4 regions of the Paenibacillus sp. J31R109 genome follow, and region 4 is predicted to be linked to each of the others. Evidence: riboswitches for the same ligand, from Rfam matches in the RefSeq annotation. Region 4 holds a riboswitch; each other region holds the start of a gene.
The links. Region 4 has a riboswitch for cyclic di-GMP ahead of AC58QT_RS10245 (GGDEF domain-containing protein). Riboswitches for the same ligand answer to the same signal wherever they lie in the genome.

Region 1 (2,202 bases), on a different contig from region 4:
ACGTATTTGCAAAGTGGCAATGTGTTGTTTCAATCGGAGGAGCCAAGTGAGTCACTAAGACCACGTATTGAAAAAGCAATTAGCGATGCGGCTGGCGTAGCGCCTACCCGTTATTTTGCGCACCGCAGCGGAGCTAGCTGAACTTGTAGGGAATTGTCCTTATGACGCAGATGACTTGTCCGAAGGGGAGAGCATTCAAATTTCCGTACTAACGGAAGAAGCCCCGCCGACATTCACCGACATCTTATCCAAGGGACAGAGTGAAGTCGATGAGTTTCAGATACAGGGCTGCACAATATATTTTCTGTTTCGGCAAAGTGTGTTGGATTCGAAGCTGGCGAGCAACATTCAGAAACTTGGCGATCGCACGACGACGCGAAATTGGAATACGATGAGCAAGCTGGTAGAGTTAGCCGAGGCCTTACAGCCAGGACACACTTCAAACGGCTGAACGCCTACGCTTTTCCCCGTAATTTTCGAAAGAACTGCGTTAACATCGTTGAACATTCCTCTTGCAAAACGCCACTAACCACATCGACACGATGATTGAATCGGTCCTCCTGCAGTAAGTTCATCAACGTCCCAGCGCAGCCAGCCTTCGGATCCACTGTTCCGTAAATCACCTGCGGTATTCGTGCTTGCACGATGGCACCTGCGCACATCGGACAAGGTTCCAGCGTCACATAGAGCTGGCAGTCGAGAAGGCGCCAGGCTTGCAGATGCTCGCTCGCTTGTTTAATAGCAATCATCTCTGCATGTGCGAGAGGATCTAGGGTGGTTTCGCGTAAATTATAACCGCGGCCTATGATTTGACCTTGATAGACGACGACTGCGCCTATCGGTACTTCACGGATGGCTTCAGCTTTAAGCGCCTCGCCAATCGCTTCTTGCATCCAGGGGATATGTTGATCCACAGGGGGACACCTCGCAATAATAGTTTATCCACATGTGCATAAAAATCCGAACAGATATTCGTTGTTAACAAGCTGTGGATAACAATGTGGATAACTTATAAACCTGTGGATATTCATTCCACTACACATTCATACAATAAAAACATCGCCCATGCAAGGATTTTAGTTGAAAGAAATATCCAGGCTACGTATAATGGTGGTAATAGTGGGTCTTTTAGACCATAAACAAAGACTAAATTGAATAGCATAGCAGGGTTCGACAATAGCAAACTTGTTGAAAAGCAAGGACGCAAAGCTGAGGGTCTACGGTTCTAAGGAACTATGACAGCCTGGTTACCGAAAATCGATGCTTTTTTTTGATTAAGGTATAGGCTGTTCCCTTTCATATTGAAGAGGAGCAGTCTATTTTGTGCGGAATTGTGCTGTGGAATCCATTCGTCCGATAGAGGGAGAGGTGAAGGTGAGCATGGCGATGAATCAGGATACTTTGAAACGGTATGGGAGCAAAGAAGGATTTGACGCGGAAGTATTAATCGATTCTAGGGCTGTTTTAGCGAAGGATGATTTTGTGTCTACAGGTATCCTTACCTATGCACAAGGCGATATCATGGAGATCGAGTTGCCGGAATATGAAGTGTTTCAACTTGGGGATAAGGCCAAAATGACGCTATACACCAAATCGGGTCTTTTTGTTCTTGATACGACAGTCGTGGCTAGAGAGCCTGGTTCGCTCATTGTGATTAATCCCCCGGAGAATCGAAAGAAGTTTTCGGAGAAACGGGAGTTCCCGCGGGTGAATGTGAAAAACATAGGACAAATTTTTGGGTTTCAGAATATCCAACAGAAAGAACAGTATCAGCTTGAACAAGCCATTGAGATTTCAATAAAAAATATTTCGATGAATGGACTTGGTTTCACGATTAACGATAGTTCCATGATTGATGCCATTCTACATAAAAAATGTCAGTTACAAGTACAGCTCGATTTAGGCTTCGAAATGCCTTGTATGTTGGAAATTATAAGGAAAGAAAAGCAAGAGGGCAGCTACTACTACGGAGCTAGCTTCGAGAGCGTTCCTGCGGAACAAAGCAATGCGCTGCGCGGTTTTATTCTGCGAAATCAGATCCAAACCTACTTCGAACAGAAGCGGGATGAAGAGTACAAAAAAGCATTGGAAAAAAAGTCTGGAGCTAATCAATAGCTTGCAGGCTTTTTTTTGCCCTCCAAGTACTATATAATAAGAAGGATGATCTTCGAAAATTAAGGAGTTGTAACGACAATGGCTTTG
Region 2 (2,202 bases), on a different contig from region 4:
GAATCAGACGTTTCGATTAAAGTTCAAAAGTCTGATCTCGACAGCTTTTGTTTTGGAATATCAGTCTGTCATTGCAGCTCGTGATCAGGAATTGGTCTCCAACAAAGTGAGCTTCAGTGGGAATAATGTAACGACGGTTACCAAAGAAACAGTTAAAGACATTGTGGTGGGTGTATCTACGGGTTCAGGTACTGGAAGTGGTGTGCGCGGGTCTCTTGAAGTGAAGAAACTGGATGCCACTAACAGAGAATTATCACTTAGCGGCGCTATCTATGAGTTGTACCGGAAGTCTGGAGAAACCACGAATCTCATTCAAACGCAAACTACGAATGAAATAGGTGTAGCTATTTTCCAAGGGCTGCTTGCAGGTAATTATGTGATTAAGGAAATCGCAGCCCCTAGTGGGTACATTCTTGATAGGAATGAGTATCCGTTTTCGTTACAATCGGCTGAGAATAAAAAGATGACGTATACGAATAGCAAAACACCGACAACTACGCCGCCACCAACAACGTCAACACCAACAACGTCAACACCAACAACTACACCAACAACTACACCAACAACTACACCAACATCACCACCAACACCGACACCAAGTCTCACGCCAAGTCCGTCAATTACACCGACGGCGAAGCCTACACCACCTATAGTGACGGTTCCATCGCCTAAGCCGTCCGATCCTGATGTGGTTGTTTCCCCAACTGTTGAACCTGCAACGCTTCCAGTAACAGGGGAGTCCAGTCATCTATATGTTAAGCTTGCTGGTCTTACGTTCATACTAGTGGGTGTTATGTTAGGAAGGAGAGTTCGTAGAAAACGCTGAGCTCATCTCATAAAGTAATAAAAGTACGAGAGAGCAGGGACCCTGCTCTCTCGTACTACTTTAAACCTAGTTCTCCTCGACTACCAATTGAAACAATTCAATTGACATCAATGTCGAAAATGGTAGAATAGACATATAGTTTTTATATCATTTAACTTTTGAAAAAGGCAAACCTGTCGAAAGGCAGGGACGCAAAGCCACGAGTCTAAAGCATTCGCTATGATCGTCGGGCCGCCAAGGGGTAGTAGAGTAATCTAACCTCTTTTGGCTTCACTACAAAGGAGGTTTTTTGTTATGCGTAATAAGTTGTATTTGTCCCTTGCCCTATTCACGCTTTTTATCTTCATGGTCTCTACAACGGTAAGTGCGGCAACGTCAATTCCGAGTTCTACCAATTCAGTAGTAGAGGTTAACGATTTAGTGGAGCTGGAAGTAGTGCTACAAGAAGAGTTAGCCAAGAAACCACAAGAGATAACGATTCTTTACACGGCTAAAGGACCGACAAATTCAACAAGTTATTTGCAAGGTGTGAAGGATACTATTCACGAAGCTCAAAGTGGATTGCAAGAAGAATTATTTTGGAATATGAAAAGTTTAACTTATTCGATGAAAGGTAGTATCGGTAAGCTGAAGATTACTTTGCATCCGGAGTATTTAACGACACTGGAGCAGGATCAATATGTGGACGAGGAAGTTGACCGTATATTGAATGAAATCATTACGGCGAAGATGACTCCTTTTGAGAAAGAGTTAGCTATACATGACTTTGTTGTCTCACATACTTCGTATGAAGATTTAGGTGAGATTGGCCATACGGCATATTCAGCGCTATACAATAAGAAAGCAGTATGTCAGGGTTATGCAATCCTTACAAACTTGCTGCTGAACAAAGCGGGAATTACAAGCCATCTAATCGTAGGTTATATCAATGATGATATAGAACAACCGCACATGTGGAATGAAGTGAACATCGAGGATAATTGGTATATGCTAGATACTGTATTTAATGATTCAACATCAAATCCATCAATGGATTATTATAATATAACGAGTAAAGCGCTCAAGGGCATGAAGCATACATGGGAAGAAAGTGACTACCCTGTCGCTGAAACTGAATATAAATAAAAAAGGAGCCTAAGGCTCCTTTTTTTTGACCGCATGCACAACGAGACGTGTATCATCGGTCTCATTACTGCAAGTAACAAGCGTGATGATTTGTTCTTTCGCAGTAGGGTTAATTTTTGTGGAATAAAGTGACTTCTGGCGGTATTCATGTAGTGCTTGAAGAAAAGCTTGATCATTCTCGTAAGAGGCTTCAATGGTATCCTGACTCGCATCTAACGTATAGACGGCGAATACCTCCCAGTTTGTAACTT
Region 3 (2,202 bases), on a different contig from region 4:
GTACGCTAACTGATGTATGAGTGCTTCGGATTTTCTTTTTTCAGTTAAATCTCGGAGGTAGGCTGTGAAAATGGTTTTTCCACCATACATCATATTCGTGATGATAATTTCTGCAGGAAAGGTTGTGCGATCAGCGCGGTATGCCGTAATTTCAAATCGTTTGCCGATGACGGAATCAGCCTTTTGACTTATTAGTTGATACAATAAAGCAGCATCTTGTCCATTTTGATCGAACGGGAAGAGAAGATCGAAAAACGTACGTCTCAGCGCTTCTTGGCGCGTGTAACCGAAGATCGTTTCTGCCGCAGGGTTGAATTCAATAATCCAGCCTTGCGATTTAAACATGAAAATACAATCGATAGCGGATTCCAAAATTGAAGCTTTGAGTGCAATCTGTTCGGCTAGTCGTCGATCAACGGATAACGAACTAATGAAGCTGATTGCAAAGATGAGCAAGGCTCCGAAGGCCACATACATAGCTACAACGTAGAAGTCCAATTCCATATTCATCGCATTGCTACTATGAGAATGAGTTTCTGTAGGGAACGACATGTCAGCAGCTACCATGCCCATATAATGCATGCCAGTAATTGCGGCACCCATAATGAAAGAGCTCGTTAACAGTCTCTGATGATTGCGTTTAAAAAAGAAATAAAGTGCTGTGATGGAAGCGAAGATGGCAATTACAATAGATAGTGTGAAGGGTAGGGGTCTGTACTGGATCGTCACATTTTGTAGAGCTGCCATACCGATATAATGCATGCCGCTGATTGCGAGTCCCATGATGGTACCCCCAATAAGGAAGCTAGAGCGAATCGAACCGGCTTGAAAGGCCACAAGGAGACCAATCAGCGCCCCACCGACCGCCACAAGAACAGAGATACTGACGATAGATATATGATACGTGATGCCACTAGGCAAATGATAAGCCAGCATCGCGATGAAATGCATAGACCATATGCCTACACCCATGACAAGGGCACTACACAGAATCCAACTTTTCTGGTGCCATCCGACTGAATTGGACACTTTCCGAGCTAAATTCAAAGCCGTGTAAGACGAGAGCAACGCAATGACGAAAGAAAGCAAAACAAGGACATAATTATAACTTTCCGCTTGCGAATGATGCATGAGAACCCTCCTACCCATTTCCCAGAATAAAAAAAGGATCATCCCGAATAAAGGATCATCCCTAGTTATTCGGCAACCTGTCAACCATAGCATTCGGGTAAGGAATGCGTTAGGCCATGGCTTTGCGTCTCATCGTTTCCGATGATTTGCCTTTTCAATTTGATCGTACTTACAGGCATAATACCCACTAAATCTATTACTATTTAACCATTATAGAGTAGGGAAAAATTAACTGTATATAGCGATAATTGCGGGCTTTTGTCGAATTCGATAAAGAAAGGTAAAGTCGACCCAGTTATTTACTTTATAGGTAAAATACAAGGATTAGTCCACGATTGAAGTGGCTAAGCCGATAGCTGAGGTGTGGCAGGGGATGGCATCAGGTACATGGACGCAGGCTTTCATAGGTGAATGTTTCATGCCTTTCATTTTGTTTTATTGATGATAATAATAATTTATCAATTTAATAAAACATAAAAATACACATTACCATTAGTAGGGTGTATTCTAGTTAGTAAGCAAAGTACTTTATGGAGGAAATGATAATGGTAAAGAGTACTGGTTAACCACGAGCGCAATCGCAAAAAAGTGAGGGGAATTCGCAATTTTTTTGAGACGCGAAAATTATTTAATTAGAATTTGGGCATACTTGTATTGCTAATAATTGGATCGGTTCTCTCCTCTACCCCATTCTACCTTGGAAAGCCTCGTCATATTATGACAAGGACATGAATTCATGCCCATGAGTGTAAGACTTCTTCAACGCACTTCTTGTCGTATGGCTTATAACTATCATATAATAGTAAGTAATAATTTTCGTTTGGCTTATTAATGATCTGGAAAAGGTGTCTCATTAGGCCGCGACCGGGCTTGCTGTAACGCTTAAGCAGGCGCGCCTTTATCTTTTCTGCAAACTTCAGGGTATAAGGATGGTAAAAATGAGCAACAGACAAACTACAACAGACGTCATTTTGATTGGTGCTGGCATCATGAGTGCGACTTTAGGTACACTTCTGAAAGAATTAGTGCCGGAATGGGAAATTAAAGTTTTTGAGAAACTTGAAAATGCTG
Region 4 (2,202 bases):
TATTGAACTGCGGTCACAAGTGATTTCTAATGAAATGACTAACATATCAGCGGTCACCGAAGAAAGCGTGTCCACTGTACAAGAGCTTTATAGCACTACAGAAACCCAATCGAATACTTCTTACCACATTAATAGAGAGTTACTCCGTTTGAAGGAGCTTTCCAAAACATTACAGGAACAATTTTCTTCTTAAGATTGTAAAGGACCGCAATTCCAATGTTTCCGTGACATTTCCATTTTTATTCTTAAAGATTATAGAGAGATGTCATTGCCCGTGTAACCTATGTCGGGCTTATTTGTCTGCGTGATAGCCCGCATTGCGGGAACATTTTTAATGAGATTTTGAAACACATACTTACTATGTTAGGAGAATGAATCTAGCGATGATAGTAAACCGATTAATTGTAGAGTCACCCGTATTTAATGCGTACTTCAATACGTTTAAGGAACGGTTTTGTCTTACTCCGAGGGAGATTGAGGTATTGAGCCTGCTGATCGTTTGTGGAAACAATAATAGAGAGTTAGGTGAACAACTCCATATCACTGAAAAAACGCTGAATAATCATATTACTAAGATTAAGTTTAAAACCAGAACACATTCCATTCGGGAGCTTCAAGCATTTATTTATCGAGACTCTTTCAACCTGCTTCTTGTCAATATTTTTAAAAATGAAGAGAATATATCGGAGCCATTTTATTTTCAGCAATGATCTCAGATAGATTTGTATGCTAAATCGCGTTATTTCGAAATTGAAATAAAAAAGTACCCGCAAACAAGCAATAATGAACAAAGGCAAATCCATCGAAAGGTGGAGACGCAAAGCCACAGGTCTAAGCCAGGAAACATATTCATCCTGGGATGATAGCTGGGTTACCTTTAAAGGCTTGTTTTTTGCGTGAAAAGAATTGAAATAATCCTATTTAATTTATAAATAAGGAGATGCATATGTTTGCAAATAACGTTCCAATTCTACACCATTTCAATTTGTTGTATCTTGCTAATTGTAATGCTCGTTATGGCTTTAAGACTATTTCGACTGAGAAAAAAACAAGTATATTTGATACTAACATTCGGCCTGATACTTGCAGTGGTATATGAAGTCCTTAAAATGACCTCGATAGGATCCAAATCACTACTGCACATTGCTAGTGCCATCATGTTCATGAACATAAATATTGGAATTTACGCTTCATACCTTAATAAGATAAAACGAAGCATAATTTACTATTTGGTTGCTGCGATTTTCATCCCACTCTTACTCTTCTTTAGCAGTTCTTTCCATGCAGATGTATCACTTTTCATCATTGAACTTGCTGCTGTATGTATCTCCTGGATACTTATCAGCCCTCATATAGATGAGATGATTAAATACCGAGTATCATTAATAATCTATTCAGCTATTATTGTGATAAACATTGAAACAAACCACCTATGGCGAACAGAAAAATGGATCCTAATTGCAAAAGATATTCTACCGATTATTTACTATTTTATGCTGCTCTTAATCTTTATCGAACGTTTCCTAACTATGTTTCAGAGTGTGGTGGACTCATCATTAATAGATGGGTTAACTGGACTGTACAACCGTAAAGCTATCAGCGCTAGGATTAAGCAATGTGTGGAAAAAGGGGGATGTGTGATCGTATTCACGGATATTGATAATTTTAAGTTGCTCAATGATACCCTTGGCCACCATGCTGGGGATGCTGCATTAAAGACCGTCGCTGAAATTTTACAAGAAGAGACGGATGAAATTGGTTTTCCAGGGCGCTATGGGGGTGAAGAACTCATTGCTGTTATTGATGATAAAGATACGATCTCGCGTATTGAAGAGTGGACAGAGAACTTCCGTTCTAGAGTAGAGAGAGAGAGTAATGTCACCTTAAGCATAGGATTCAGCATATCCCGCAATGGTATAAGCCCAGAGAAGCTGCTTAAGCAAGCTGATCTAGGTATGTACTCCGCTAAACGGTCCGGTAAGAATAAAATTGTAGCCTATAAAGACGAACTGGATCGCGAGTATTAAAATATGAACGTAACTTATAGTCATAACCATACGTATTTCATTACTGATTTTCTAGCGTGCGCCGCAGCTTCTCGAGCTGGCTGCCGCGGACACGCTGATCCGCAACGCTGGTCTTCCTCTTGAAGTTACTGCAAATTCGATTGATCTAGGATTAGCACCTTACTTTCCGAATTAC

Region 1: it holds a riboswitch for cyclic di-GMP, as region 4 does, so the genes downstream of both, AC58QT_RS27360 (PilZ domain-containing protein) here and AC58QT_RS10245 (GGDEF domain-containing protein) in region 4, are expected to answer to the same signal.
Region 2: it holds a riboswitch for cyclic di-GMP, as region 4 does, so the genes downstream of both, AC58QT_RS32280 (transglutaminase domain-containing protein) here and AC58QT_RS10245 (GGDEF domain-containing protein) in region 4, are expected to answer to the same signal.
Region 3: it holds a riboswitch for cyclic di-GMP, as region 4 does, so the genes downstream of both, AC58QT_RS28485 (diguanylate cyclase domain-containing protein) here and AC58QT_RS10245 (GGDEF domain-containing protein) in region 4, are expected to answer to the same signal.

The regions. Positions count from the first base shown of each region.
Region 1 is NZ_JCAUAR010000015.1:15,671-17,872, forward strand. It holds gene AC58QT_RS27345 (DUF1697 domain-containing protein) at 1-141, shown strand, start outside; gene AC58QT_RS27350 (hypothetical protein) at 116-451, shown strand; gene tadA (tRNA adenosine(34) deaminase TadA) at 456-914, opposite strand; cyclic di-GMP riboswitch class I at 1,169-1,255, shown strand; gene AC58QT_RS27360 (PilZ domain-containing protein) at 1,324-2,115, shown strand; gene ychF (redox-regulated ATPase YchF) at 2,194-2,202, shown strand, end outside.
Region 2 is NZ_JCAUAR010000024.1:42,544-44,745, forward strand. It holds gene AC58QT_RS32275 (collagen binding domain-containing protein) at 1-826, shown strand, start outside; cyclic di-GMP riboswitch class I at 983-1,065, shown strand; gene AC58QT_RS32280 (transglutaminase domain-containing protein) at 1,121-1,951, shown strand; gene srtB (class B sortase) at 1,961-2,202, opposite strand, start outside.
Region 3 is NZ_JCAUAR010000016.1:78,451-80,652, forward strand. It holds gene AC58QT_RS28485 (diguanylate cyclase domain-containing protein) at 1-1,131, opposite strand, end outside; cyclic di-GMP riboswitch class I at 1,200-1,292, opposite strand; partial or broken gene AC58QT_RS28490 (malate:quinone oxidoreductase) at 2,028-2,202, shown strand, end outside.
Region 4 is NZ_JCAUAR010000002.1:1,059,797-1,061,998, reverse strand. It holds gene AC58QT_RS10255 (methyl-accepting chemotaxis protein) at 1-193, shown strand, start outside; gene AC58QT_RS10250 (helix-turn-helix transcriptional regulator) at 384-710, shown strand; cyclic di-GMP riboswitch class I at 783-879, shown strand; gene AC58QT_RS10245 (GGDEF domain-containing protein) at 1,008-2,027, shown strand.